3 regions of the Companilactobacillus zhachilii genome follow, and region 1 is predicted to be linked to each of the others. Evidence: predicted binding sites of a transcription regulator. Region 1 holds the regulator's gene; each other region holds the start of a gene.
The links. Region 1 encodes Rex, which represses fermentation and respiration genes when NADH is low (regulators of the CRP and FNR family bind a similar motif). Its sites were predicted from a motif close to TTGTGAANTANTTCACAA; they were not measured.

Region 1 (10,613 bases):
TTACTGAATGATGCCGTTAAAAAGGGTGGTGTCATGGCCTGTGAACATGTCGGTGGTTTATCCGGAGCCTTTATTCCTGTCTCAGAGGATGCTGAAATGATTCGAGCTGTCACTGCTGGTAGATTAAATATTGAGAAACTTGAGGCAATGACAGCAGTTTGTTCAGTTGGGTTAGATATGATTGCGATTCCTGGTGATACAACCGCGGAAACAATTAGTGGCATGATTGCTGATGAAGCTGCCATTGGTGTGATCAATAATAAGACAACGGCTGTGAGAATTATCCCCGCCACTGGTAAAAAAGTTGGAGACGTCGTTGAATTTGGTGGCTTGTTTGGGAAAGCTCCTGTAATGGCAGTCAATACAAATAGCCCGGCTGATTTTATCCATCGTGGTGGTCGAATTCCAGCACCAATCCACTCATTCAAAAATTAAAGTTTTATACTAGACTGTGACAGAAGGTTTAAATTCATTTATTTTGTCATAGTCTATTTTTTTGGAAAAATTACTTATATTATGACGTCATTTGTGGTACAAAGTATGGGAGGTGTATTAATGAAAACCAGAACTAAAATTTCATACATCATTTTAAAGTATGATGACCAAACAGATAATATTTATACCAAAACTTCCAATAATGAAAACCACGCTTATGAAGTACCTGCCTTTGATTACGTTCAAAAACGAGAATCGACATTGGTAGACGCTAAAAATTATATTATAGAAAAGTTCGTCGACTTTAATACATTTATTGATGAAAATCACGTGTTTATTCCTTTTATTGACGTAACTTTTGAAAATGATATTAAAGTATTTACATATGTTGCAGTAATTTTTGAGTCTAATCAAGATATGTTCTCATCGTTAAACTACGAGTCATGGCATCGAGTTAAATATGACCATCACAAGCAATATTGGAATTTAACTTGGGGTAATGGATTAACTGATCCAGTTGATTTCAAATTTGCCAATGATGCGATTACCGATTACACTGCTAATCCACGTGATAGAGATGAATTGACATTCAACAATGTGATGCATTTCGTAACAGAGCAGACGAATGATTTCCCAATCTTAGGCTTGATGTCGGGTAATAAATTTACCATGAAACAAGTTTTCCATTATCAAGATTTGTTGGGGATTGAAACGTTGAAAGCCGGCAATAATGCAACATTTGAGAATCAATATTCAGATTCGATTCAACCGATAGTTGATGACCGTTTAACTACGTCTTATAAAATTAAAAGCAATTATCTGAAAAAAATAAGTTTGTAACAAAAAATATTTTGACCTTAAATTTGTAGTGTCAATTTGAAATAGAGCAAAAAAGCTAGATATTCTTTTGGGATTTATACCAAGAAGAAATATCTAGCTTTTTTGATTATATTCAACTTCAAACAATACAGCACTTTTTTATCAAATTAGTTACATCGTATTACTGAAGCCATTTTCTATTTATATTTATCCTCTAATCGACTCATCCAAAGTGCTAACAGACAGCCAACGATGAAGAAAGCAATGCTCAACAACCAGTCCATGCCGGTGACATTTTGGTAGGAAATACTTTCGGCCAAATAGGGGTTGGGTATCAGAATCAAAATGGTACTGGCTAAAACGATTCCTAAGATGAAATGATACACTCGGGAATGATGATGTTTAATTAAACTTTCCATAGCCTTGGAGAAGGTCAATAGTGAAATAATTCCTCCAATTGCAATGGGAATGAATACGAGCGGATCAAAAGTTTTGAATCCTTTTAACATTGGAGTGTACAAGCCTAGGATAATTAATAAATTTGATGGGCTTAATCCGGGAACCAATACACCCAAAGCAATCAGAATACCCGCAATAATGAAACCAAAGAAATTAGCAGGGATGGTTCCTAAAATTTCACTCATGAAGTAGAGGAATAATCCTCCGCCGATGAGCATACTGAAAAACCAAATGATATCAATTTTGTCACGTTTTGTTTGAGAAGTGGATTCCCTAACCAATGTGGGCAAAGTTCCAAAAATGGTACCAGCAAAGCCCCATAGGACAATCATTTGATAGTTGGCTAAGAGATATTCTAGTGGTTTGGATAGGACACCGATACCGACAATTCCACCTATACCTATTGGTAAAAATATAGAAAATCACGTTTGAAGTTTTTACGAACGTGAGCCATGAAACTCAATAGACGTGCATAAATACCCATAATGGCCGCTAAGACACCGCCGGAAACTCCGGGGAGAATGAACCCTAAAGCGATGATTACACCCTTGAAAAAGCGAATAAAAATATTATCTCGTTTTGTTTTCATATATCCTCTTTAGAAAAAGTTATTTTATTCACATTATCAAAAAATATATGTTATGGCAATTAAAATATGGAATACGCGTGGTGATAGTTAAATGTTCCGCCTCCAAGAGCAAGAAATTTTGGTCGCTATGGGGCCGATTTGAGCCGAAGAACGGTCTCGAAGCTCGCAAAAACCGCGAGTTTCAAAAGTCATCCCGCGGTGTAAACATTAAAGTGTTAACGCCACTTTCACAGCGACCGAAATTTCTTGTTCTTTCCGGCAAATTTATTCGTTATTTTTTATACAGAATGAGTTACTATCTTTATACTCTGAAGAACTAGAACATCACAACTTAAAGTTTATTTTAAAACTTTCAATCTTTAGCTGATTAAGGCAAATAGCTCCAGCAATCCTAAATTGGATTACTGGAGCTATTAATTTTATATAAAAGTAACCAAAACATACACTCTAATGTCCATAATTGCCCATCTCAAAATAAAAAAGGGAACAATATTAACTATTAAAGTCTTCCAATTCGATAGATTTTTCAGTCCATTGTTCTTCGATTTTATCTTGTTGCGCTTTATTTTCGTCGAGTTCTTTTTGAAGATCGGCCAATTTGCTGTATGAAGTGAGATTTTCTTCCTTAGTCATTTCTTTTTGAATAGCAGTATTCTTAGCTTCTAGTTCAGCAAGCTGACTTTCAAGGTCTTCAACTTGACGACGTAATTTTCGTTCTTGTTTTTGTTGTTCCTTAGATTGTTGATACTCAACCTTCTTTTCACTAACAGTTGAAGCCTTTTCAGTTTCTTCTTCAGTAGGCTTGTCGGTTGTCTTCTCCAAGTAGTAATCGTAGTCACCAAGATAAATTGTGCTTCCGTGACTACCGATATCGACAATACGGCTAGCTAGTGTATTCAAAAGGTAACGATCATGGGATACGAAGAGGACGGTTCCGGCAAAACTCTTGAGGGCATCTTCTAGGACTTCCTTACTGTCAATGTCCAAGTGGTTTGTCGGTTCGTCCATTACAAGAAAATTATTATTTTCCATTGATAATTTTGTTAATGTTAATCGAGCTTTTTCACCACCAGATAGTCCTGCAACTGGCTTGAGAACATCATCACCGCTGAATAGGAAAGCACCTAACTTTTTGCGGATAATTTGTTCATCTAGTCGTGGATAACGGTCCCAGATTTCGTGAAGAACGTCTTTTTTAGGATCAAGGCCCTTTAAATTCTGGTCGTAGTAACCGACTTGAACATTGGCACCAAATTGACTAGTTCCTTTGATTAGAGGAATTTTACCTAAAATTGATTTAAGAAAAGTTGATTTACCAATACCATTTGGTCCAATGATACCAACGCGTTCACCTTTTTTGACATCTAAGTTGATAGGCTCAGACATGATTTCGTTATCGTATCCGATTGCAGCATCTTTGACTAGTAAAACATCGTTACCACTTTCTTTGTCGATATCAAATGAGAAGTGAACTGAACCTTGATCACTGCCAGGACGTTCCAAAACATCCATGTGTTCCAACTTTTTACGACGACTCTGGGCCATCTTAGTTGTTGAAGCACGAACAATATTTTTTTGAATGTACTCTTCAGTTTTCTTGATTTCAGCTTGTTGTTCTTCGTAATGTTTCCAAGCAACTTCTTGGTTCTTTTTCTTTTCTTGCAAGTAGAAAGAATAATTACCAGAGTAGTGAGTTGATGAATGTTGATTGATTTCAACAATCTCGGTCGTAACTTTATCAAGGAAGTATTGGTCATGGGAAACGATAACTAATGCACCACGATAACCTTTCAGATAACTTTCTAACCATTCGACGGTATTGATGTCCAAATGGTTAGTCGGTTCATCCAAAAGTAAGATATCGTGATGTTCCAAAAGCATCTTTGCCATAGCTAAACGAGATCTTTCACCACCAGAAAGAGTAGAAATTTGGTTTTTCCAAACATCTTCATCAAAGCCGAATCCCTTTAGAACGCTGCGGATTTCTGATTGATAACCGTAACCATTTTCTTGACGGAAAGTATTTTGTAGTTGGTCATATTGTTTCAGAATGGCATCGTAATCGTCGACATTTGGATTGGCAAGTTTCTCTTCTAGAGCGTGCATTTTCTTTTCTTGTTCTTTAAGATAATCAAAAACTTTTTCCATTTCCAAAAAGATTTGATTGTCACTATCGAGTCCAGAATCCTGGGCTAAATAACCAATATTAGTATCTTTTTTTAGGGCAATATTGCCACTGTTGTAACTCTCTTGATCAGAGATAATCTTCAACAAAGTTGATTTTCCGACACCGTTTCGACCGACTAAACCGATGCGGCTGTTGTCTTGAATCTCAAAACTGACATTGGAAAAAAGTTTCTTTGTTCCGAAATTTTTCGTAATGTTTTGTGCTTGTAATAAAATCAAAATATAACTCCTTTATGTATTCACAATTTTATCATTAATTAATAATTTATGCCTTTATAGGTTTAACGTATTGCGTTTTTAGTGATTTTTATTTACTATGAATGTTAGTGAAATGACACACATATGGTGGTAAATTATGACAAAAACAACAGTTCCAAACGCAACAATAAAGCGTTTACCAATTTATTATCGTTACTTCCAATTTCTCAAGGATGAAGGTACAAAAAAAATCTCCTCTGGTGAATTATCAGAAGGGGTCAAGATTGATAGTGCTACAATTAGACGTGACTTCTCATATCTAGGTGCACTTGGGAAACGTGGTTATGGCTACGATGTAAACGATTTAGTGGTCTTCTTTAAGAAGCTGTTGAATCAAGATAAACGAACCAATGTAGCCTTAGTTGGAGTTGGTAATTTAGGTAACGCCTTACTAAATTATAACTTTTCTCGGACGAATAATGTTCGAATTGCGGCAGCTTTTGATATAAATAAGGAAATTGTCGGTACAGTTAAGAGTGGAGTTCCAGTTTACGATATTAGTGAATTGAAGGAACAACTTAACTTGCAACAGATCGATGTCTGTATTTTGACAGTTTCATCAAACGCTGCACAAACGACGGCTGACTTGTTAGCTGATGCAGGGGTTCGAGGAATCTTGAACTTTACACCAGTTATCATCAATGTTCCAAACAGTATCCGTGTTCATTATGTTGACTTAGCTAATGAATTGCAGACACTGATTTTCTTCTTGGATCGTGATAAGTCAATGAACGAAGAGACAAACTAAACTTTTGGGGGAATTTTTTTATGAGTGAACCATTATTTTTGAAACCTGTCTTCCATGAAAAAATCTGGGGCGGCAGAAAATTAGAAACTAAATTTGGTTATAACATTCCTGATGGCACTATCGGTGAATGCTGGGCTATTTCTGGACACCCACATGGCAGATCAGAAGTTGAAAACGGCGAATTTGCTGGTCAATACGTTGATGACCTTTGGAAAAATCATAGTGAACTATTTGGCAATCCTAAAGGCAAAGTCTTCCCATTGTTGACAAAAATTTTGGATGCTGAAGCAAGTCTTTCTGTTCAAGTGCACCCAGATAATGCCTATGCTGCTGAACATGAGCATGAATTAGGTAAGACTGAATGCTGGTATATCATTGATGCTGAACCAGGTTCATACTTGATTTACGGTCACAATGCTAAGAATAAAGCTGAACTTGATCAAATGATCGAATCAGGCGATTGGGACCACTTATTGAGAAAAGTTCCTGTTAAGACAGGCGATTTCTATTACGTACCAAGTGGAACTGTGCATGCTTTGAATAAGGGTATCATGGCCTTGGAAACCCAACAAAGTTCAGATACAACATATCGCTTGTATGACTATGATCGTGTCGACAAGACAACAGGCAAGAAACGTGATCTTCACATTAAACAATCAGAAGACACAATTACCGTTCCTCATAAAGATCCAAAATTAAATATCGAATCAAAACAAGTTGGACAAAATAAATTTACAACCTTCGTTCAACCACCAGTATCACCATTTTTCTCAGTTTATCACTGGGAAATCAAAGAACCAGTTGAATTACACCACCAAATTGGTAAGTATACATTAATCTCTGTGTTAAGTGGAGAAGGTAAGATTACCGTTGATGGTAAAGATTATGATTTGAAGAAAGGTATCCATTTGATAGTTCCAGCAACAGTTGATGCTTGGAAGTTGTCAGGTGACTTGGATATTATAGCTTCAGAGTCTGGAGAAGAATAAAAGAGGGCGGAAACAGGGCGGTCAGCTCCCGAGCATTTTCGTAACTATGTGAATTACACGCTGGTTTTGCGTGTGATTTGCATAGTTATGAAAAGCGGAAGGAGTTGCCCTGTTGTAGCCCGTTTCAGAGCCGCTGCATATTTAACCTCTTTTTTGATTACAGTTGCAGATAAACATATACAATTACAATCAAAAAATAGTAATTTCTAATCAAAAACCCAAAAAACATTAAGAAAAGTCGAAATACCGGAAAAATAAATCCGTATATTCCGACTTTTTTTATCTCAAAATTAAGTAAAAATAGAACAATAATGACGTTACATTCTGATTTTGTTCGGACTAATTAAGAAAATGAAAAATATTTTAATTTGAAATCGCTATCATTCCCCTATTTCTTAAAAAATCTTCTATAATTAAAGACATGTTAATTCAAAAGGGGACTTAAAATTGCAAAGACAACGTTTTTTTCGAGTTAGTCTAGGTTGGCAAATTATTATTGGCCTGATCCTAGGAATTATTTTGGGACAAGTATTTTACCAAAATAAGGTTGCTATACAAGTAATGCAGAACATTGGAACCATGTTTATTTCAATGATTCAAATGATTGTTCTACCAATCGTTATCTCTTGTTTGACTGTTGGTATCGCCAATATGGGAGATATTAAGAAACTTGGTCGAATCGGGTTAAAAACTTTAATTTATTTTGAAATTATGACTACTTTAGCGATTATTATTGGGATTGTGGTGGCTAATGTTACCCACCCCGGTACCTATATTGATATCCATAGCCTAAAAGGTTCGGATATTAGTCAATATACTGCAACTGCTAAAACTGCAAAACATTCGGGTATTTGGTCAATCTTGATGAGTATCATCCCAACTAACATCTTTGAATCACTAGGTAAGGGTGATATGTTGCCAATTATCTTCTTCTCAGTTCTCTTTGGACTAGGAACGGCTTCAATCGGCAAGCAAGGCAAAATTATTACTGAAGTTTTAAATGCCGTAGCTAATGTGATGTTTAAGGTTACTAATTGGGTTATGCGTTTAGCTCCAATTGGTGTCTGTGCTTTGATTGGTGTCACTGTCGGTGAAATGGGCTTCAATTCATTGAAACCGTTAGGACTATTTATTTTGATTGCTTATGCGACAATGGCATTTTTCGTATTTGTCGTTATGGCAGCCGTGGGACATTTATTTCATGTTAGATTTTATGAGTTGTTTAGAATTATTGAAAATGAAGTGACATTAGCTTTTACAACAGCTAGTTCAGAAGCTGCTTTGCCAAAAATGATGGAAAAAATGCAAGATTATGGATCATCAAAAGGAATCGTTTCTTTCGTAATTCCAACTGGCTATACATTTAATCTTGATGGTTCAGCCATTTATCAATCATTGGCTGCATTATTCCTCGCTCAAGCTTACAATATTCACTTAACCATTGGGCAACAAATTACCCTTGTAGTGGTATTGATGTTAACATCTAAGGGGATGGCCGGAGTGCCCGGAGCATCGTTTGTTGTACTCCTAGCCACAGTATCGACAATCGGTGTTCCAATGCAAGGTTTGACCTTCATTGCTGGTATCGACCGTCTCGTAGATATGGGACGTACTGCTGTTAACGTTGTCGGAAATTCACTTGCTACAGTTATTATAGCTAAGAGTGAAAAGGAATTTGATGAAGATAAACGGGAAAAGTATGTTGCGTCATATACACGTGGGGATTAGTAAAGACACTCCATGTAGTCAAAAACGATTTAAACACACAGAAATAGCCTACCGAAAAATGGTAGGCTATTTTTTATGCATATGGAAATTACTATATGATTCCTAACGTCAATACAATGGCATTCATCAGAATGTGACTGCCGGCGCTGACGTAAATATTTTCTGACTTGTAGTAAACGAATGAGAACCAAAGGCCCATAAATACGTAAACTAAAAATCTGGTATCTTGATGCATAAAAGCAAACAAGAGTGCTGAAATAATTGCAGCAATATAAATGTTAGTTGGCTTAATCAAATTGGCAAAAAAGACACGTCTAAAAATAATTTCTTCCATGATTGGAGCCGCAATCATCACGTAGATGAAATAGTATGGATATTCTTTGACCATTAGTAACAAACTGAGTGTGTTTTGAGAATCGGTACTAGCGTGGAAAAGTAATTTATCTGCAAAGCCGATTCCAAATTGAACGACTAGTGCCCCAACTGTTCCTAAAATAATCCATTGCAAATCATGATTTAAGTCTGAGCTTTTTTCAAATTCCAATGGACCACTCTGTTTGACTAAATAAATCATTAGACCGGTTACAATCAATGCAGCAATCGTAACGGTTATAAAGTAGGCTGAGCCTGTGATAGAGAACATCGTTAGGATGGAACCTAATGATAATAACAGGATATAGGCCAATAATGTGAAAAACTGATTTGTTCGATAAGACATAATTTCCCCCATATTTTTTAAAGGTAAATACTTGCAACTTCACAATATAATGTTAATATAAAACTTGTGATTAGCACAAGAGATAGTTGAGTGCTAAAAGACTTACAAAAACATTGAATTAATATTACTGGAGGTATTTAAATTGTTAAAACCACTTGGAGATAGAGTCATTGTAACAGTCGATAAAGAAGAAGAAAAGACAGTTGGTGGCATTGTTTTAGCAAACAACGCTAAGGAAAAGCCCCAAACAGCCGAAGTTGTTGCCGTAGGTGACGGTCTAGTTGCTGATAATGGTACTAAATTACCTATGAGTATTAAAAAGGGTGACAAGATTCTTTTTGATAAATATGCAGGCTCAACAGTTAAGTACGAAGACAATGAATATTTAATCCTTCATGAAAAAGATGTCATGGCAATCGTTGACTAATTAAAATTAAAACTTAAACAAGAAAAATTTATTTTAAATTATGGAGTGTGAAAATTAATGGCTAAAGAAATTAAATTTTCAGAAGATGCACGTTCAAAGATGTTAGATGGTGTTAATAAACTAGCTGATACAGTTAAGACAACAATCGGACCTAAGGGTAGAAACGTTGTTCTTGAAAAGAGTTATGGTTCACCAGAGATCACAAATGATGGTGTTACAATCGCTAAAAGTATCGAATTAGAAGACCACTTCGAAAACATGGGTGCAAAGCTTGTTTCTGAAGTAGCTTCAAAGACAAATGACATTGCTGGTGATGGTACTACTACAGCTACCGTTTTGACACAAGCAATCGTTAAAGAGGGTATGAAGAACGTTACAGCCGGTGCTAACCCTGTTGGTATCAGAACTGGTATCGAAAAGGCTACAGATGCTGCTGTTGATGAACTTCACAAGATTTCACACAAGGTTTCAGGTAAGAATGATATTGCTCAAGTAGCTTCAGTTTCATCAGCTAGTGAAGAAACTGGTAAATTAATTGCTGATGCCATGGAAAAAGTTGGTAACGATGGTGTTATCACAATTGAAGAATCAAAGGGTATCGATACAACACTAGATGTTGTTGAAGGTATGCAATTTGATCGTGGATACATTTCACAATACATGGTTACAGATAACGATAAGATGGAAGCTGACCTCGACAATCCTTACATCTTGATTACTGACAAGAAGATTTCAAACATTCAAGATATCTTGCCATTACTACAAAAGATTGTTCAACAAGGTAAGTCACTATTGATTATTGCTGATGATATCGAAGGTGAAGCACTACCAACACTTGTTTTGAACAAAATTCGTGGTACATTCAACGTTGTTGCTGTTAAGGCTCCAGGCTTTGGTGACCGTCGTAAGGCTCAACTTGAAGATATTGCTACATTGACTGGTGGTACAGTTATTACTTCAGACCTTGGTCTTGAACTAAAAGACACAACTATGGATCAATTAGGTCAAGCTGGTAAAGTTACCGTTACAAAGGACAACACAACAATTGTTGAAGGTTCTGGTGACAAAGCTGCCATCCAAGAACGTGTTGATTTGATCAAGAAACAAATCAGTGAAACAACTTCAGACTTTGACAAAGACAAGTTACAAGAACGTCTAGCTAAATTAGCTGGTGGTGTTGCTGTTGTTAAAGTTGGTGCTGCTACTGAAACTGAATTGAAGGAACGCAAGTATAGAATTGAAGATGCTCTAAATGC
Region 2 (10,613 bases), 480 kb from region 1:
CTGCCTGTTGATATTTTTTAGTAAATAACTCTCGAACCAACGTACTCTTACCTGATCCAGCGACACCTGTTACCACCGTTAAAGCATTCTTAGGTATTTTGATGGAAGCGTCTTGAACATTATATTTATGAGCATGCTGTAATTGATAAAATTGTTGAAAATCTGATTTTTTAGTATTCAAATGCTGTTTCTGGCACAAGGCCTGCCCAGTCACCGTCTGAGAACTTAGCAAGGCTTGATAAGTTCCTTCAAAAGTAATTTGCCCACCTTTTTTCCCTGCTCCGGGCCCCATCTCGATAACATTATCTGCAATTTTAATAACATCGGGGTCGTGATCTATCAATAATACAGTATTGCCCTGATCACGTAACTTCGTAAATATTTTATTAATTCCTAGCAAATCTTGCGGATGTAACCCCACACTTGGCTCATCAAAAATATAGCAAACATCGCTCAGGGCACTGTTCAAATGTTTGGTCATTTTAATTCGTTGAGACTCACCACCAGAAAGTGAAGTAGTTGAACGACTTAACGTTAAATAATCTAATCCAACAACTTTTAAACTATTCAATCTCGTCAGAAGATTTTTCAAAACTAAATCAATCTCTTGATTACCGTGTATCTGCTTTAAAAATTCAATTAAATCGTCAATCGCCATCTCACTACAATCAGCAATTGATCGACCATTGATCTTGGCTGAGCGAATCATTTCATTTACTCTGGTTCCATGGCAATCAGGACAAGTTTGTTCGTTGAAAACTTCATTTAAAGCCTTTTGATAGTGTAAACCACCTTTTTCCATGATTGTCGTTTTAATACGCTCGACAACTCCCACATATTTAGACGTTTTGGGCCACTTCGATGTGGGATTATCCGGCTGACTTCCTTTATCAAACAATAATCTTTTTAACTCTACTTCAGAGTAATCACGAATCTTTTTGTCATTATCAAAATTACCTGTTTCGGTATATCTTAGCCAGCGAAAACCACCAGGCTGAAAGGTTGGAAATTGAATCGCACCTTCGTTAAGTGACTTATCAAAATCAAGTAACTTATGAATATCTGCTTGCTTCGTAACGCCTAGGCCCTGACAAGTTGGACACATACCCGTTGGATTGTTAAATGAATATACCATTGAATAACCGACAAATGGTTTGGCAATTCGAGAGTAAAGCAAACGTAAGCCGGTATAAATTTCTGTAATCGTTCCAACCGTGGAGCGCGCATTCCCACCGATTTTCTTTTGATCGATGACAATGGAAACTGGTAAATTGTTAATTGCTTCAACTTGCGGAGCTTCATACTTAGGCAACATCTGTTGTACAAAAGCTGAATAAGTTTCATTCAACAACCGTTGTGACTCAGCAGCTATCGTATCAAATACCAAAGAAGATTTGCCCGAACCAGACAATCCTGTAAAAACTGTAATTTGATGCTTGGGTATTTTGACTGAAACGTCTTGCAAATTATTATTTTTTGCACCTATAGCTTCAATAAATTCACTCAACTATCTTCCCCCCTATTTATATTGGACAAATAGCATACAGCAATAAAAAATCTAATTCAAACTTATTTTTAAAAACGTGTGGTGTTTCTTAAATATGCCGCCTCCAAGAGGAAAAAATTTTGGTCGCTATGGGGACCGCCGAAAGCCGAGGCCTTTCGGCTCGCTTTTGAACCTCGCAAAAACCGCGAATTTCAAAAGTCGTCCCGTGGTGTAAACACTAAAGTGTTAACGCCACCTGCACAGCGTCCAAAATTTTTCCTCTTTCCGGCTAGTTCATTCTTTGATTTCGAATCAATAGTGAATGATTCTATGCATTATTATGTCTCTGAAGGCTAAAATCATTGGATAAAGAATATATTCTGATTTCAAAAATAATTTTAAATCCCTAACAAAAATTAACTGGCACTACGCGTTTTTAAAAAGAATATAGTATGATTACTTTGTAAGTTAATGGTTGATTGATTCAAGACCTATTTTAATCTGATATAAAAATGTCCAATCTAAACCAAAGGAGAAAAATCTTGAAAATAATTCCTGTAACTAAACGTACCCCACAACTAATCAAGCAATTAACTGTTGTTTGGGAAAATGCTGTACGCAATACCCACTCTTTCTTAACCGAAACTGACATTCAATATTTCAAAAACTCCATGCCTGATATTCTGACACAAATTCCAAATTTAATTATTGCCGTTAACGAACAACAACTACCAATCGGTTTCATGGGTATCGACGGTTCAGAGATTGCCATGCTTTTTATTGATCAAAAATATCGTGGTCAAGGTGTAGGTAAGCGATTAATTCAATTTGGCATCAAAAACTATCAAGCTGACAGGTTAACTGTTAATGAGCAAAATCCCCAAGCAGTTGGGTTCTATGAACATATTGGCTTTGTTGCTTACCAAAGACATGAAACTGACGATCAAGGAAAACCATTCCCTGTTTTAAAGATGAAATTAAATATACGAAACTAAATAGCTTTTTTTGCTAAAAAATGGCTCCAGCAATCTGATTTTAGGTTGCTGGAGCCATTTGTTTTAAGAATCGAAAAAAGAGTATGTTTTATCACACTCTTTTTTCTTTTTCACAATAAAATTTTAGTTTTGTTTCGTATTTTTGATTAAGCGGCCGATATTCTCGGCTACTTGTTGTAGGTTCTGGTCTGTATTTTTAATGGCAGTCGATAGTTCTTCAACACCCGGAACACAGGTGAAAATGGCATCAATGCCTAATGGATATAATTCTGAAATCTTTTTACCAATTGAACCAGCCACGGCGATAACTGTTGTATCAGGATTAACAGCTTTAGTGGCCTTAGCTACTCCAATTGGGGTCTTACCAAATTTAGTTTGAAAATCAATTTGTCCTTCGCCTGTAACAACAACGTCAGCATCCTTAACTTTCGACTTCAAATCGGTATAATCAACTACAATGTCAACACCTGAGCGCATTTGAGAGTTGGTAAAGGCTAATAAACCAGCTCCTAATCCACCCGCAGCACCGGCACCAGCGACTTGTTCAAGATCTTTATGTAAATCACGTTTTAAAATATCAGCATAATGTGACAATGCTTGATCCAAAAACTCGACCATTTCTGGACTAGCACCTTTTTGGGGTCCGAAGACCTGACTAGCACCATCGGGGCCTGTTAAGGGATTCGTTACATCTGAAGCAATAATGACCTTTACATCGGCTAATTCAGGTAACATTTCTGAAATATCGATATGATCAAGCTTTTGCAACATAGCACCGCCATATTGTAATTCTTCACCTTTATCATCAATTAAATGGGCACCTAAGGCTTGCGCCATACCAGCACCACCATCATTCGTAGCTGAACCACCAATTCCAATGATTACCGTTTTAGCCCCATGTTTAATTGCTGATTTAATTAATTCACCCGTTCCAAAAGTAGTTGTAATATAAGGATTTTGGGTAAATTGATTAATATATTGGATACCACTAGCTTCGGCCATTTCGATGACTGCCACTTGACCATCATCAATCAGACCATAATGTGCTTCCGCTTTGTTACCTAACGGATTAATTACTTGTTCGGTAACCATTTGCCCATTTTTCGCATCAACTAATGACTGAACTGTTCCCTCGCCACCATCAGCCATGGGAACATTAACATATTCAGCATCAGGATAAACTCGCTCAAAACCCTTACGTAAGGATTGAGCAACTTCCTTAGCTGTTAAAGAATTTTTATAAGAATCTGGAGCCAAAACAATTTTCATTTATATCCCACCTCTAGAACAAATTTCCATACATTAACGTTGCAACAATCGTCATGGAAAGTCCAACCAGCATTTCCCAAAAGACGACACTCATACGTTCTTTAAAGTGCATATCAACCGCTTTGGCCGTGACATGGAAGTAGTTACCGTGTGGCAATTGATCAATAACTGTGGCACCAGTATGAACCATGGCAGCTGCACCTGTCCCCGAAATTCCAAAGGACAGAATTGACTTGCTAAAGGAATTAGAAGCAAGAATAACACCCGTCGATGTCGAAGCTGTGGCAGCAGCCATCAAAATACCGGCAATCGGTGCCAAGAATGTTCCCGAAATACCTGAAGCTTGAACAATTTCAACTACCTTTTGGGGCAAGTTAGAGACTGAAACTAGCCCAGCAATCGCACCAGCACCAATTAAAATCAAAACAACATCCGTCATTCGGGCTAAGCCTTTTTGCATGTAGACTAAGAATTTCTTACTCTGTCCCATAGCAATCGCACCAATCAAACCAGCAATTGGCAAAATATACATCGCATCTAAGTTAAATGATGCCAATGACTTAATACCTAAAATATCGCCTAATGGAGTAATCAATAATAATACAACAGCCACTAACGGCGTAACAATCGCTGTTCTCAAACTAGGCAAATCAGCTTGAGTCTTAGTTTCAAACTTTTTGGTGTCCGCCACAAACTCTCCCCGATTTTTGATCAATGTTGCTAAAATTACTGTCACAATCAAACCAACAATTGCTGGAATAAAATCGGCAATCATTACCTGTGATAAATCAACATTGAAGCCCTTAGCTGCCGCAATCGTATTTGGATTAGGTGAAATAACGTTACCCGCTTTACCACCACCAGACAATGCCACTAGTAATGAAAGCTTACTGTAATGCATCTTTTGACCAACTTCTAAGGCAATTGGAGCAACAATCAACACGGCGACTGGGATAAAGATACCAACACCTGTCAAAACCATAGTTGATAATGCTAAAGCTAGTATCGCTAATCGATCACTAAAACGATTGACAATATTTGAAGCAATGACGTTAGCGGCACCAGATTCCATCATTACCCCAGCTAAAACTCCAGCCGCAATTACTCGAACTATCGTGCCCATCACACCAGAGCTTCCTTTTACAATCGTATCTGTCGTTTGTGCAAGTGACAATCCACCTACTAAACAACCAACAATTGCACCGAACATCAAAGCATAGACCGGATTAACTCGAAATAAAATTAAACCAATCGCTAAAAGCAGTCCTAATAATGCTGCCCACCAAGCAATAACCATTCTTCCAAATACACCCTTCCTCGAAAACATTCCTCTTGTTAAGTTTTTAACAATTAATTAACGAGTGTATAATACAGTGATAACTTAGCTAAATCAATGTACAAATGCACAAAGGTTTTTGGAAATTCTTTTAAATTTTAAATATATTTCCTGTTAAATCAATGTTTCAATCCAAAAAAATATTGTAAAATATTTATATGCACAAATCATAAGCTTACCGTTTTCATGAAAGATTGCATAATAATGCACAAGGAAGTAAATAAAATGAAACTAGACCCGAATCTGGCACAATCAATCGTTGATAAAATGATGGAGAGTGTCCCCTACAATATTAATATGATGAACGAAAAAGGTTACATCATTGCTAGTGGTAATAAAGAACGGATAAATACTCTTCACATTGGTGCGATTGACACGATTCAAAGTGGTAAAACTAAACCCATGGTCGAATCTTTTGGTAAATTTGGTCAGCCCGGTGTCAATATTCCTGTCGAATTCAATGGTGAAACTATCGGAGTTATTGGAATTACTGGTGATCCGAAAAAAGTAACGCCTTTAGCATCCCTACTTAAAATTTCTACCGAATTATTGATTTCTCAAATCAACAGCACCAAACTTGAAAATCAGCGCAAGGAAAGTCTGAATCATTTTCTTTATCAATGGACTAGTACTGACAATATCTTAAATAACGATGAGTTGAGACTTCGTGCCCAAACACTAAAAATCGATTTATCGGTCAAGCGTTATGCCGTTATAATCGCGGCTAAATCGTTAGTCAAACTTCAACTTAACCCAACTGATTTCAGCTTTAGTAAAACTACTAACCAACAACTCATTATCACAAAAAACAAATCAGACTTACTCCGCTATCTTAAATTTTGTCAGGATAATCATTTAAAAATTGGTATTAGCAATCGCACAATCAATCTCAAAGAGGCTGTCAAACAAGCTCAAGATACAATAACGGTTAGTACCGAATTAGAATTGACCGATATTTATTACTTCAAGCAAATAAGTTTTTTGAATCATCTTTTAGAAAGCAATCTGCATTCCAACCACACATTGGACATTTTCAAGGGTTTCTTAAAAACAAACTCCGGTCTGGAACTGCTCGAAACCTTAGATTCGTATTTCAAACATAACGGTAACGTAACGGATACATCCCAGGCTTTGAACATTCACCGCAATACGACTAATTATCGCTTAAATAATATTTCTGAATATTTTGGACTTAATTTACATGACTTAACGGACACTCTCCAGCTCTACGTTAATTACTTATATTTCAAAAAATATCAATACGAACACAAATAATTGCTTGTTCAAGGGCATGAATGGACTTTTTCTTAAATAATGCTTATTATTTGATTGAATCTACAATAAGGCGAGGCTTTTACAATGGTTTTAATGAATCTTAGTTATCGAACTAATTATTTACACACTTACTTCAAAACAACCGTGGTAGTTCCTGATACTAACAAACATGACTATACGGCAGTTTGGCTATTACACGGTTACACTGGTGATGACTCTGCTTGGATCCGACATGTTAACGTTGAAAAAATGGCTAGGGAACACAACTGGGTCATCATTATGCCTGAAGGTCGCAATGCCTTTTATTCTGACTCTAATTTCATCCCTTACTATTCTTACTTTATTGACGAATTTATTCCTAAAATGCAAAATCTATTGCCCATCTCAAAGAGTCGCGCTCAAAACTATATCGTCGGTTCCAGTATGGGTGGTTACGGAGCTTTGAAAATAGCCTTTTTAAATGATCTTCAATTCAGCAAAGTAGCAGCCCTCTCACCGATTACTGACATTGAACACTTTCGTGACAATCCTAAAGGACCAATGCCCAAAAATACCTTCGACAGTATCTTCACTAGTCCTGAAGAAATTGCTCAAAATCAATTAACTAATATTTACAATAAACATCAACCGCAACAACAAATTTTGACACTTTGTGGCGATGAAGATTTTATGCATGAAGATAACATCATGTTTAAAAACTTTCTCTCAATTCATGCTAAAGGTCGTTACACTTGGATGCCTGTAAAGGGTAATCATTCCTGGAAAACTTGGGGTGAAAACATCGATAAAGTCTTTAAATGGTTAGACTGATTTTTATTTTAATAATCGACTTAATTGTAAAACCCACACATATGATTGAAACATTTGATCAAGCTTTACAATATTTAAATTAAGCAAATAGTGGGACAAAACATGCTCAACTTTCGAGTATTAAGGCAAATAGCCCCAGTAATCCGATTTTGGATTGCTGGAGCTATTTGTTTTGAGTGGAAAAAGCTATGTTTTATTCCACGTCTATGCTGCATGTTTAAAAATAATATTAGTTTTGTCCCTGATTCTAGTCATTAGAGTGAACATCAAAAGCTGACAGAAGCATCGACTCTACACCCGGTGCATCTGGATTATGTGAACCATGACCTTTATCCAATTTTGTCATTGCCTCCATTTCGGAATTCGTCAGTTCAAAGTCAAATAACTCCATATTACTCTTCATACGTGTCTCATGAGTTGATTTTGGCAATACAATAATACCCAATTGATTTTCAAATCTTAAAATAATTTGACCGGCATCTTTATGATATTTTTCAGACAATTGTTTAATCAATGGTTCAGCAAACAATTCACTATTACCTTGTCCCAAAGGTCCCCAAGCCTCAATTTTAACATCAGCTGGAGCTAAAACTTTACGTAATTCAACCTGTTGAAAATAAGGATTAAATTCAACTTGGTTAACAGCAGGCAAAGTCTTAAATTGTGGTACAAAGTTATTCCAAATCTTAGGGGTCATATTGCTGACACCAATCGACTTAATTTGTCCATTTTTCTGGCCTTCTTCTAAGGCCTTCCAAGCTCCAACTACATCCCCATAAGGCTGGTGTAGCAAATATAGATCGATATAATCTAAGCCTAGTTTCTTTAATGAAGTCGCTAATCCCTTCTTGGCCGCCTCATAACCATAATCTTGAAGCCATAATTTACTAGTAACAAAGATGTCTTTTCGATCAATACCACTATCAGCAATCGCCTTACCAACTTCAGCTTCATTAAAATATGCTGCCGCTGTATCAATATGACGATAACCAACCTTTAATGCTTGTAAAACAGCTTTGTAAGTTGATCCATCGTTGGGAATTCGAAAGACTCCAAATCCAACTGCTGGAATCTTATTACCATCATTCAATAAAATATTTTCCATCATAAATACCCTCTTTTTATTTTAGTAGTTTGCATTTGTTGGACCTCTTTATCCAAGTGATGAATTCATTCTAAAGCCAAAGCTTATCTTTGAAAATTACTAGATAAACATGCTACTATACGATTGACGTATACTAAGGAGCAGACTAATGATTGAAAACTACTTGTTAGAAGAACTGGTTACCTTTGCTAAATATAAGACTCTTGCTGAAACAGCTAAACAATTGATGGTCACACAGCCAACTATTACTCGCGGTATGCAAAAACTTGAAGAAGATTTTGGTGTGAAGCTGTTTGATCGTCAGCCTAATCGCATCACATTGACCGAAAGTTGACGGTTGTTAGAGACTTTGAAGAAGCACATCACCAAATTAAAATTGCTTCCGTCGCACCAGGTCCACTGATTGCCTTAAAGACAATCGAATTACCATCAAATGCCAACTTAACCGATCAATTTATTACTCCTGACTCAGTTGCTACACTGCTCAGGCAAAATAATTTTTCCTTAATCATAACTAATCAGGAAATTTTAACTGACGATATTGAATCGCGGTTTATTGGTACTGAAAAGTTATCGGTTAACTTAGATAAATTCACCTATTTAGCTAATAAAAACTCTGTTAAATTTTCAGAGCTCAAAGGAACTAGTTTCATTGTTTTAATTGATATTGGTATCTGGAAACAAATTATCCAAACTCATATCCCTAATGCTAAATTTCTTTATCAAAGTCAAATTGATGCCTTTACTGAAATAACCAAATACTCTAATTTTCCATACTTTAGCACTAATATTTCCAAAATTGATGTTACTCATGCCGACAATGAAAATGATGATCGAGTTGAAATCCCTATTAGTGACAAAGAAGCAACTATGGAATTTTATGCCTCTTATTTAAAAGAACAACGTGAACTAGTAAATCCCGTAATAAAGTCACTTTCTGATGCCTGGATTTAGAACCATACAATTTTTAACGAACAAAAAATAGGTTCCTCAGTCGGCGTGTAACCAAAACTGAAGAACCTATTTACATTCACAATTACCAAACAAACAATCCAACAAAGGCTGCTGACAGAAGTGATACCAAAATACCTGAAAGCAACATGTAACCAACGTTTTTAGAAATAACGTCGTTCTTTTCTTTATCAACAATTCCCTTGAAACAACCGATAATCATACCTAAGGTTGAGAAATTAGCGAATGAAGTAATGAAGACTGTTAGAACGGCTTTGAAATGGGGATCGAAATTCTTAATGATTCCGGTAACTTTACCCATAACAACAAATTCATTTGTAACTAACTTAGTACCCATATATTGAGCCATTTGGAACGAATCGTGACCATTCAATCCTAGTAACCAGGCGAATGGATACATAATGATTCCTAGAATATGTTCCAAAGTCAACCAAGGGTTAACTAATTGGAGAATCTTATCAATTAAAGCAGCTAAAGCAACGAAGGCAATAACATTGGCAGCAATGATCAAAATCAAGCGACCGGCGCCCAAAATTGAATCACCCAAAAATGAGAAGAATGGTTCTTTTTTATCACCTTCACCTTGACCGTGTAACTTGGCGATAGTGTCTTCTTCTGATGTAACCGTAACAGGATTTAACAAACTTGTTACGATAATTGAATTAATGATATTAATCGGAATGGCCGTTAAAATAAACTGACCAGGCATCATTTGAATATATGAGCCAATAATTGATGCAGTAACACAACTCATTGACATCATAGCCAAAGTAACATTTCTTTGGGCTTTAATTTGTTTCAATTGTAAACTTGAAACAGCTAAAGCTTCTGTATTACCCAAAAACATCATTTCAACCGCAAAGAATGATTCAAACTTTGGTTGGCCGGTGATGAATGACAAACCTTTACCGATCCATTTGATAATAAATGGTAAAACACCGATATAAGTTAAAATATCAAACAGTGGTACGATCAAAAGAATTGGTAACAATGCGCTAGTAACGAAGTCCATACTCTTCACATGAACCCAACTAGGTAAAGCAAATTCAATTCCGACGTACGCCACTTGAACTAACCAGTTGAAACCATCAGCAGCTCCAGAAACGATTGCACGACCGATGTCAAAACTAGTCAAAAACCAAGCTAAGAATAAGTTCAAAACTACCATAATAGCAATTGATTTCCATTGGATATTTTTCTTATCCTTCGAGAACAAAAAACCGATTGCTAAAAAGGCGATTACACCTATGACATTAACTACTAAGTACATATTCATATATACTTAACCCCTTTTTTTATTTGAAGCTCTGCATTAGTTAAATTTTTCACTTCTTTTTCATATTACATGGGGTTCAACTTTTTGTA
Region 3 (10,613 bases), 1.0 Mb from region 1:
CCACCAACGGTCATAGTCATTACCGTCAAAAGCATTGATTTCTTTTAAGCTTGTTGTAACAAAAGCCCCAAATTGAGGATTCTGAGGATCTCCTGCCCAACCATATCCGTTTGAATCTTCCGGTAAAACTTGTGAACCAGGAATAGCTGCCTGTGGTTGATAATATGAATTATGCCAAGTATCTAATTTGAATCCCAACGCATCAATCAAATTACCAATGCCAAGATTTCCACCTGCGTTACCAATGTCATCAACATTTCCGTTGTGAAATGCAAAACCGATACCATCGGCCCCACCATTTTCAGAAGTTTTATCACCGAGATTAACTTGTCCAGTGAGATCAAAACTTGTATTCATATCAATCTTGCTCTTCAAAGCAAAGTTTCCCACTTGATCATTTTTATCAGGTGTAATTGTCACAATGCCCTGACTGGAATCATATTCAGCTGATCCGTTGAGTTTAAAATAATCCAAGAAATTATTGGCATCAACGTGTGAAAAAGTATCCGTCTTTGCCGCTGCTAAACCAATAATGGTATTTGATTTGGTAGCTGCCTCTACTTGAATTGGCATTATCCCAAAATTTATTCCTAATACGGCTGCACCAATAAAAAGTGCTATTCGGTGATAATATCGTCTTTTTTTCATGTTCATTGCCCCCAACTAAACTTAAATAACTCATTTGGATATTTTCTAGCCATGAGTATATCGGTTTAATTTAAGTCAAAACGACGATTTGTATAAAAATAATAAAATATAGCGTTAAAAATACAAGCCAATTTTTTAATCAATTTCACTATGCTGTTGGCGATATTCTAGCGGTGTCATCCCTATTTCACGTTTAAATCGCCGCGAAAAATCAGCCGCATCATAAAAGTTTAGCTCTTGAGAAATTTCTCCAATTGACGTATTGCTCGTTAATAATATTCGTTGAGCTTCCTGAATTCGTTTGACGTTAATATAATCACGAATGGACATCTACATCTCAATGTTAAATCCTTGTTGGACAACGTTTGTATTGCAACGATTAGTTACGTGTGACAAAACATCTTTAACGGTTAATTTTTGTCGTAAATGTGAATTAACATAATAAATAACATCTAGCGTTGATTCCAAGCGATAGGAATACGACAAGCCATCTTTTTTTGTTAATTCTCCAAAATCCTCAGCTATTTTTCTCATAAGTGGAATGTACTTTTCCTGTGTTACTGGTAAACCAACCAATTTTTCATGGTACTTTGTTCGTAATTGAACAAAATCATAAATCTCGACATGATTTTGAATACCTTCGAATGACAAAATATCGACCAAAGCATGGAGTTGTGCCACTTTTTCCTCGGGTTTCAATTTATTCAGCAAAGACTTGGAACGTGCTAAGTTCTCTTGAGCAAACTGAATTCCTTCTTCAACTCGTCCCGCTCGGTAGAAGCGGATAAAATCTCGCTCTACATAGCCAATTAGAATTAATGCTTTATCTGCTTGATTGCGTTCAGTATATGAGCGCATCGAATCTAAATATTGCGTGTATTGTAAATCCTGTTCCACGAAAATTCCCTCCAAAGAATTAGATTGCATCAAAACAAGAAGTTATCCTATCAAAAAAAAGTTCATAAATCTATTTATAAACTCAAAGTTATTGGTTCAAATTCTAATGTAATTATTTATGTTTTATAGACAAGTACTTGTTATTACTGAATTTCTGGAGGCTTAAAATCAGTAGTAATCTAGACAAAAAATTTTTTTTAAGTGTATATTCTTTTGTTTGGGATTTAGGAAGTTGTCCTTAATTTGCTTTATTCTGAGTATGGAAAAAGCCACTGAATTTTTTTAGAATTCAGTGGCTTTTTTGTTGTTATATATTCAGTTGTTTTTTAGACCATATGACTGCAGCGGCTCTAAAACGAGCTACGACAGGGCAACTCCTTCCGCTTTTCATAACTTGATAAATCGCCCGCAAAGTACAGCGGGCAATTCATCAAGTTACGAAAATGCTCGGGAGCTGGACGCCCTGTCTTCGCTCTCTACAGATTTGGATCCATCTTAAATGTCAACTTCGACAATTCAGTTCCCTTGGTAATTAAATCTGCAATATGGTCCCTCGTTGCATTGTTAAAATGTTTGGCTATTTGATAATTTTGCTCGGTTAAGTAATCTGTCAATTCTTGGCCTGTCATTCCTTTTGTTGCTTTATCAACTTCGGCCAATTTTCTTCTAGCCCATGAAGCTAATTCTTTTTGATAATCTAAATTATCGGTCGCAAAGTCGCTATAATGGCTTTCAACAATCATTGATAAGGTCTCATACATCCAATAAGCGCTCTTCATATCCAACTTTTCTGGCACGTAACTGTATGATTCATCAATATCATCTGCATTAGTAAAGAATGGTACGTATGGTGTGAAACTTGGGATTCCTAATGCTTTCCATTCCACTGCATTAGCGGCTGTTTTCTTAGAATCTCGTAATTGCAAAATATGGGAATTTGCTGTTCTTGATAATGAAATAGCCCGATAACGTTTCTTGTCTTCTTCACTACCGCTACCAATTGGATCATATTTTGTTTCGTTATAATGTGATGCCAAAATATATTGGATATCTTCTATAGAAATTTTCTTCTCTGGTTTTCTCAAGAATGGTAAATCATTTGATTCAGGGTCTTGTTCAGTTGAAGGATTCAAAACTTTTTGACCATACCAAACACGTGGGGTGTTGTAATGACGGTCTTGTTTGGTGCTTGTTCCAAAGATATGGCGGAAATTCCAACTATCGGTATCAGGGTTCAAATCGTTTTCGCTAACAAATTCTTGGATACCATCTGACCACATGTAATTGTCAGGATCATTGAAATCAATCGTTTCAATTCCAATTTGATTAGCCGCTATAACGTAACAATCATCCGGAATTCTAATAGCCACCCAGTGATGTCCCGTAGCTAATTCCATATACCAAATTTCATTTTCATCAAAAAACTCTACTCCGTTACTTTCAGTCGAACCATACTTAGCAATCAAGTTTCCTAAGTATTTTACGCCGTCACGTGCTGAATCGATATATGGCAAAACTAAGGTGGTAATCGAATCTTCGGCGACACCATTTTCAATCAATGGATCATATGCCAAAACTTTTTCATTTGCTGTCACACTCTCAGTGGCACTCATACCAACATTCTTTTCATTGATACCATCTTCTTCATACCAACCCTCATCTTGATTGGCATCGGGTGAAGCGGTATAACGATAGCCATTTTCTGGTAACTCAACACTCAATTTATTGTAAGGTGATGTGTAAGTTTCATGGCGATTCTTTGCTGCAACTTGCACGATAAAACGCTTAGGCCAGTTGGCTACAAAATTATCCTCATTACGGGCAATGTAATTCACACCGTCCATTGCAGCTTTTTTACCGACCATAATTGATGTACAAGCCATATGTGTATGTTGTCTCATAATTAAAATCCCTCTTTTTATTTATTCTAATCTCCAAAAATTTCTTTTTTCAATTTCAAAGCTGTTGGTGTTGTAGCTAAACCACCTTCAGCGGTTTCCTTAAAAATGGAAGGCATCTGTTGCCCAACTTTGTGCATTGCTTCAACAACTTCATCAACTGGAATAACACTCTTAATTCCTGCTAAAGCCATGTCGGCCGAAATCATTGCTTGTGAAGAACCAAGGGCATTTCGTTTAACACAAGGTACTTCAACTAAACCAGCCACAGGATCACAAACAAGTCCCATCATATTTTGAAGTGTGATGGAAATTGCTTCAGCAGCTTGTTGGGCCGTTCCACCCTTAGCACAAACTAAAGCAGCCGAGGCCATGGCAGCAGCCGAACCGACTTCAGCCTGACAACCACCTTCAGCTCCAGCGATTGATGAATTGTTAGCAATAACCAATCCAAATGCTCCCGCCGTAAAGAGAAAATCAACTTGTTGATCACGTGTTAAATGAAGCCTATCCCTTGTCGCCACTAGCACTCCGGCCAAAACTCCGGCACTACCGGCTGTCGGTGTAGCACAAATTAAGCCCATTTTGGCATTAACTTCATTGACCGCCACAGCGTTACGAACGGCTTCCAAAATTGGTTCACCACTTAAAAAATCACCTTTTTTAATATAAGTATCCATCAATTTTGCATCCCCACCAGTCAAACCGGTTACGGATTTAACTCCAGCAATACCTTGTTTAATTGATTTTTCCATAACTTCCAAATTACGTTCCATTTGCGAACGAATAAACTCTTTACTGCGACTAGTATTTTCCATCTCAGTTTGAACCATCAAGTCAGCAACTGAATCATAATTGGCACTTTTTTCAACTAATTCCTTAATTGTATAAAACATCTTGAACTCCCTTATTATTCAAAATATGTTGCATTATCGACATGAGGCAAAGCTTTGAGTTTCTCCAAAATTTCTGGTCGATCACGACGTTCATCAACTTCGATAATCATAATTGCTTTTTCACCTTTTGAAGCTCTAGTAACCGTCATTGTTCCAATATTGATATTAAAGTTTAAGAAAACATCAGTTACTTTTGCAATCATTCCCGCAATATCTTGATGAACCGTAATATAGGTCGGTGTTCCCAAGCTAAGAGACATCTTAAATCCATTGATTTCAGAAATTTGAATATTACCGCCACCGATTGAAACGCCTGTCACGGATAATTCATGGTCGCCTTTAACTAGCGTTATCTTAGCTGTATTTGGATGATCGACTTTGTCACTTTTTGGTACAAAAGCCACTTTGATACCTTGTTCATAAGCAATCTTTAGCGAATCTGCCAAATGCTCATCATCTGGCTCCATACCTAAAAGACCACCGACAATGGCAACGTCAGTCCCATGGCCACGGTAAGTTTTGGCAAAAGATTCATATAAATCAATCGTAATTTTATCTGGCTTTTCACCAAAGATATCATGGACCACCTTTCCAATTCTGGCAGCTCCAGCAGTATGTGAACTACTGGGTCCAACCATTACTGGTCCAATAATGTCAAAAACACTCTTAAAACGTATATCCTTCATGGTTTTGTACCTCTTTGTATTCAATAACTAGATTTTACAATTATTGATGGGTTAATTCATTATTATTTTTATTTATTGGATTTTATATATGTTGTCTCCAGAATCGAGAAAGCTTGACTGGCTGTGCGGATTGGCCTGAGCCAAGGTCTCAGACCTCGGTTTGAAGCCTTGCAAGCAAGTCTCCAAACACGCCCGGTGGCAAGCTCTAACGCCACTTTCACTGCCAGTAAGCTTTCTCGATTCTTCCGACTAATTTCTATAATTTAAAATCCACTTTTGTAAAGATAATTTTTTTGATATGACAGATTTAATATTCGATTCTCAAAGTTGATTTCGATTATGGTCGAGTGGTATTTCATATCTTTTATATAAAAAACGACAAATACCTTTTACACCTGCCTTGGTTGTTGGTTTGGGAGGTATTTTTTTGTGGGGTATTTGTCGTTACTTTTGTATATATGCAGTTGTTTTTTAGACCATATGACTGCAGCGGCTCTAAAACGAGCTACGATGGGGCAACTCCTTCCGCTTTGCCTAACTTCCCAAATCATCCGCAAAGTACGCGGATAATTCGTGAAGTCATGCAAATGCTCGGGAGCTGGGCGCCCCATCTGCGCTCTCTACAGATTTGGATCCATCTTAAATGTTAACTTCGACAATTCGGTTCCTTTTGTAATCAAATCTGCAATATGGGCTTTTGTTGCGTCGTTATAATGTTTGATGATTTCTTTATTTTGTTCTGTTAAGTAATCTGTCAATGCATCGCCTCTCATTGTGACTGCTTTCTTGTCTACTTCAGCAATCTTTCTTCTGGCCCATGATGACAACTCTTTTTGATAATCGAGGTTTGGCTCTACGAATTCTTTGTAATGTGATTCTACGACCATTGCTAAGGTTTCGTACATCCAATAGGCGCTCTTCATATCTAATTTATCTGGTGTATAGCTGTAGGATTCGTCAATATCATTGGCATTGGTGAAAAATGGTACGTGGGGGCAGAAGCTTGGGATTCCAAATCCAGTCCATTCTACTCCAGCAGCTCCATTCTTATCTGAATCTCTCATTTGTAAAATGTGTGAGTTAGCGGTTCTTGATAATGAAATGGCACGATATGTTCGTTTATCATGGTCGGAGCCACTTCCCATTGGGTCATATTTTGTTTCATTATAGTGGGACTTCAAAATATATTGGATATCTTCTACTGCAATCTTCTTCTCAGCTTTTCTGATAAAAGGTATTTCTGGTGATTCTGGGTCTTGTTCAATTGATGGGTTCAAATAACGTTGGGCAAACCAAACTCTTGGCGTATTGTAATGGTGATCTTGCTCTGTATCTGTTCCAAAAATGTGTCTAAAGTCCCAACGGTCAAAATCAGGGTTCAAATCATTTTCACTAACAAATTCTTGAATTCCATCAGCCCACATATAATTTTCTGGGTCATTAAAATCGATATCCTGAATAGCCACTTGATTGGCAGCCACAGCGTAACAGTCATCAGGGATTCGAACGGCAACCCACTGATGTCCGGTAACAACTTCCATATACCAAACTTCGTTTTTATCGTTGAATTGCAATCCATTACCTTCAGCGGAACCATATTTAGCAACTAAATCACCTAAATACTTCACACCGTCACGTGCTGAATCAATATATGGCAAAACTAAGGTTGCCAAAGAATCTTCAGCTAGACCATTTTTAACATATGGATCAAATGCTAAAACTTTTTCATTAGCATAGACACTTTCAGTTGCACTCATTCCAACGTTTTTCTCATTAAACCCATCTTCCTCATTAGGACCAGCAGTCTTTTGGTTAGTGCTTGGCGTTGCAGTATAGCGGTAACCACTTTCTGGATAAGGTGCAGTCATTTTGTTATAAGGTGAGACATAAGTTTCATGGCGTCCAGAAACAGCTGGTTGAACGATGACACGTTTAGGTTCAATAGCCAACATACGGTCTTCGTTTCTAGAAATATACGTTGCTCCGTCCATGGAAGCTTTTTTTCCTACCATAATTGATGTACAAGCTGATGCTTCAAATCGATCGAGTTCTGTCATTTTTTATCCCCCAATTAAAAAAATCTTTATATCATTTATGATACGCGTTCTCAAATTTTTAAAACACCCTTATTATGATTAATTCTCTCTCACCCGCTACTTCAGCCACTAATGAATAAAAATTGTTAACTATTGATTTAAATAAGCTAACTGGAAAGAGCAAGAGGTTTTGGTCGCTGTGCAGGTGGTGTTGGCGCTTCAGCGCTTACACCACGGGACGACTTTTGAGACTTACGGTTCTCAGTAAGGCCCAAAATCGAGCTGGGAGACCTTGGCTCCAAGCGATCCCCATAGCGACCAAATTTTCTTGCTCTTGGAGGCGACACATTTCACACAAACTGATCAATATTTGTTGCAACTTGTTCAAGATCAACATTACCGCCAGAAACTAACGCCACAATTTTCTTATTTTCAAGCCAACAAGAATCAATTTTATGTGCTTCTAATGCTGCTGTGGGTAGTGCTCCTGCACCTTCTGCAACGACTTTAGCTCGCTGCAATAAATCTTTCATTGCCGTGGCAATTTCATCTTCATTGACCAAAATCATTTCGTCCACCAAGTGTTTCGTAATGGGAAAAGTGATTTTTCCAGGCGTCGCTACTGCCGTCCCATCAGCCAAAGTTTTTCCTGCCCCAAAGGTTGTAATTTCATTAGCTTGATAGGATGCTGTCATTCCGTGAACCTTTTCTGATTGCACGCCAATTAAATGAATTGCGGGGTTAACAGTTTTGATGGCTGTTGCAATACCTGAGATTAAGCCACCGCCACCAACGGGAACAATCACTGTATCTACATCTGCCAGCTGGTTCAAAATTTCCAATCCTATTGAACCCTGACCAGCGATGACATCAACATCATCATATGGATCAACAATGGTATAACCGCTCTTAGTGGCTTCCTCCTCCATAAATTGATGTGCCTCATCAAAGGTATCACCATGTAAAATAACTTCAGCTCCATAGCCAGAAGTAGCTTGCTGTTTTGCTAAAGGAGCACCCTTTGGCATGACAACGATGGCTTTAATTCCTAACAATTTAGACGTCAAAGCCACCCCTTGAGCATGATTACCCGCAGAAGCAGTAATAACGCCACGAGCTTTTTCGGCCGCACTTAAATGATTAATCTTATTAAAAGCACCGCGAAATTTAAATGAACCGGTCAGTTGCATATTCTCAAGCTTCAAATACACCTCACCACCAGTTACATCTCGACTTAAAAACATTGATTGAATCAAAGGCGTCACTCGCCCAACTTGATGAATCAATTTTGCCGCTTTTTTAATATCGTGCAGAGTAACCGGATTATCAAATCGTTGTTCCAGTTTCATATCTTCAATAGACATCATTTTTACCCACCTCCAAAACTCATTGCATTTTCATGTTAACGCTTACATTTAACTGAAACAACCATTTTTGTGATTATTCTCACATTATTTTTAGCCGTCTATCAAGGGTGAACAGATGTCTTCAGAATCTGATATGATAAATTTTCATGAAATTATTTAGTTTGTTTTCAATAAAAAAGGAGCAATCCAATTCCTGAATTTCTACCCCTTACCAGGTCATAGAATCGACCATAAAAAGGCTAGATATTTTTCCTAAGTAAGTTCCGAAAAATATCTAGCCTGTTTAACTATATTCAATTTAAAATAATGCATCCCTTATTTAATCAGTCACATCGTATTAAAAAAGCGTGTGATGTTAGTTGATTAAAAAAAATAGCCGGAAAGAGCAAGAAATTTTGGTCGCTGTGCAGGTGGCGTTAGCGCTTCAGCGCTTACACCACGGGACGACTTTTGAAACTCGCGGTTCTTGCGAGGTTCAAAATCGAGGTTGGAGACCTTGGCTCCAACCGGTCCCCATAGCGACCAAAATTTCTTGCTCTTGGAGGCGGCATATTTAACTATCAACCGCAGCTGGAGTCAAATTGTCTAAATCAGCGCCATTACTTTCAATAACTTGTTTCAACCACCAATAGCTCTTTTTAGGAATTCTCTCCATCTTTTTCAAATCATGATTAGTTCGGTCAACATAAACTGTTCCATAGCGTTTATCCATATTACCGCTAGAACTAGGAATGTCAATCAATCCCCAACCTAAGTATCCTAATACTTCAACACCATCTTCTAAAATGGCATCCTTCATTGCTTGGATGTGGTCGCGCATATAATTAATTCGATAATCATCTTGGATTTCCGAACCGTCATACTTCTCACGCACGCCAAGACCATTTTCGATTGGAAACATTGGCACACAATAATCATTATAAACTTTGGTCAAAATATCTCGGAAACCTAATGGATCAATTTGCCAACCAAACTCTGACGTTTGTAAAAATGGATTTTCTTTAGCACCATAATCCAAATATAGATTAGGGACTGTTCCATCTGGCACTTCATCGGCACTAATTGTTTCACTACGATAATAACTAAATGCTAAAAAGTCTGATGTAACTTGAATCAAAGCCTCATCGTCATTTAATTGGTAGTCCATCTCAATTTTGTGATTTTTAATATAGGTCATTACTTCATGTGAGTAGCGACCATAAACGAAAGCATCTAATAAGTTACGATTTAAAAATTCATTGATTTGGCGGGCATATAACACATCCCTAGGATTTGGTGTAGCAGGATAAACTTCGCTATAAGCCAACATTCCACCAATTAAACAGTCAGTTTTTTGATGAATATAATTAGCAACTCCTGCATGGGCCAACATGACATGGTGACTAATTTGATACATTTCATCAATCGTTTGGTCACCTTTCATATAACCAGATATTTTGAAAACTTCACTCGTGTGATATAAATTTTGTTCATTAAAGGTAATCCAATATTTAACTCGATCACCAAAACGTTTGACCATTTCCGTACCATATCTGACAAAAGCACTCACCACTGGTCGTGACAAAAAGCCATTGTACTTTTCAGCTAATTTTAACGGCATGTCAAAATGATACAGACAAATCATTGGCGTAATATTACGTTTCAATAATGCATTGATCAACTTATCATAAAACTCAATTCCCGCTTCATTAAAGTTGCCATCGCCATCCGGATCAACCCGACTCCAAGAAATTTGGAACCGATAAAAGTTCATTCCTTGGTTAGCCATCAAATTGATATCCTCTTCATAACGGTGATATTCGTCAATCGCATCATGCCAATCAGAAGTATTTTCGGTTGCTTCTTTAATGTCATAAACAGATTTTCCTTTACCATCTATATTCCAAGCACCCTCAGTTTGCATACTAGAAGTAGAGCTTCCCCAAAAGAAATCCTCTGGCAATTTATTCGTCATGATTTATCCGTCCTCTCTTTTGAATACGCTTTCAGCATACCACAAAACTATATAATGTAAATGACTCATTAATAATAAGTATATACTTTTAAAAGAGACGGAAATTATTACTCATTAATGCTAAACTAGTATTGAAATGGTCTAGGGGATATTTATGGCATACAAATATAAGGAAGTTGCGAACACCTTAAGAGTTCAAATTCAAAACGGCAAATATGAACCGGGTGAACT

Region 2: the regulator Rex is predicted to act here: its motif matches at 5,083-5,100, upstream of D1B17_RS07130 (GntP family permease).
Region 3: the regulator Rex is predicted to act here: its motif matches at 8,496-8,513, upstream of tdcB (bifunctional threonine ammonia-lyase/L-serine ammonia-lyase TdcB).

What each region holds. Positions count from the first base shown of each region.
Region 1 is NZ_CP031933.2:2,053,566-2,064,178, reverse strand. Features, by position in the region: gene D1B17_RS09505 (PFL family protein) at 1-435, shown strand, start outside; gene D1B17_RS09500 (hypothetical protein) at 556-1,275, shown strand; partial or broken gene D1B17_RS09495 (DUF368 domain-containing protein) at 1,452-2,302, opposite strand; gene D1B17_RS09490 (ABC-F family ATP-binding cassette domain-containing protein) at 2,795-4,708, opposite strand; gene D1B17_RS09485 (redox-sensing transcriptional repressor Rex) at 4,845-5,495, shown strand; gene manA (mannose-6-phosphate isomerase, class I) at 5,516-6,484, shown strand; gene D1B17_RS09475 (cation:dicarboxylate symporter family transporter) at 6,932-8,212, shown strand; gene D1B17_RS09470 (CPBP family intramembrane glutamic endopeptidase) at 8,304-8,930, opposite strand; gene groES (co-chaperone GroES) at 9,073-9,357, shown strand; gene groL (chaperonin GroEL) at 9,415-10,613, shown strand, end outside.
Region 2 is NZ_CP031933.2:1,572,690-1,583,302, forward strand. Features, by position in the region: gene D1B17_RS07115 (ATP-binding cassette domain-containing protein) at 1-1,507, opposite strand, end outside; gene D1B17_RS07120 (GNAT family N-acetyltransferase) at 2,029-2,481, shown strand; gene D1B17_RS07125 (glycerate kinase family protein) at 2,605-3,750, opposite strand; gene D1B17_RS07130 (GntP family permease) at 3,764-5,047, opposite strand; gene D1B17_RS07135 (CdaR family transcriptional regulator) at 5,312-6,361, shown strand; gene D1B17_RS07140 (alpha/beta hydrolase) at 6,446-7,171, shown strand; gene D1B17_RS07145 (aldo/keto reductase) at 7,419-8,279, opposite strand; partial or broken gene D1B17_RS07150 (LysR family transcriptional regulator) at 8,425-9,230, shown strand; gene D1B17_RS07155 (NupC/NupG family nucleoside CNT transporter) at 9,313-10,518, opposite strand.
Region 3 is NZ_CP031933.2:358,270-368,882, reverse strand. Features, by position in the region: gene D1B17_RS12510 (lectin-like domain-containing protein) at 1-648, opposite strand, end outside; gene D1B17_RS12715 (helix-turn-helix domain-containing protein) at 784-978, opposite strand; gene D1B17_RS01610 (AraC family transcriptional regulator) at 979-1,545, opposite strand; gene D1B17_RS01605 (C69 family dipeptidase) at 2,022-3,446, opposite strand; gene sdaAA (L-serine ammonia-lyase, iron-sulfur-dependent, subunit alpha) at 3,473-4,339, opposite strand; gene sdaAB (L-serine ammonia-lyase, iron-sulfur-dependent subunit beta) at 4,354-5,025, opposite strand; gene D1B17_RS01590 (C69 family dipeptidase) at 5,646-7,082, opposite strand; gene tdcB (bifunctional threonine ammonia-lyase/L-serine ammonia-lyase TdcB) at 7,412-8,410, opposite strand; gene D1B17_RS01580 (glycoside hydrolase family 1 protein) at 8,982-10,382, opposite strand; gene D1B17_RS01575 (GntR family transcriptional regulator) at 10,537-10,613, shown strand, end outside.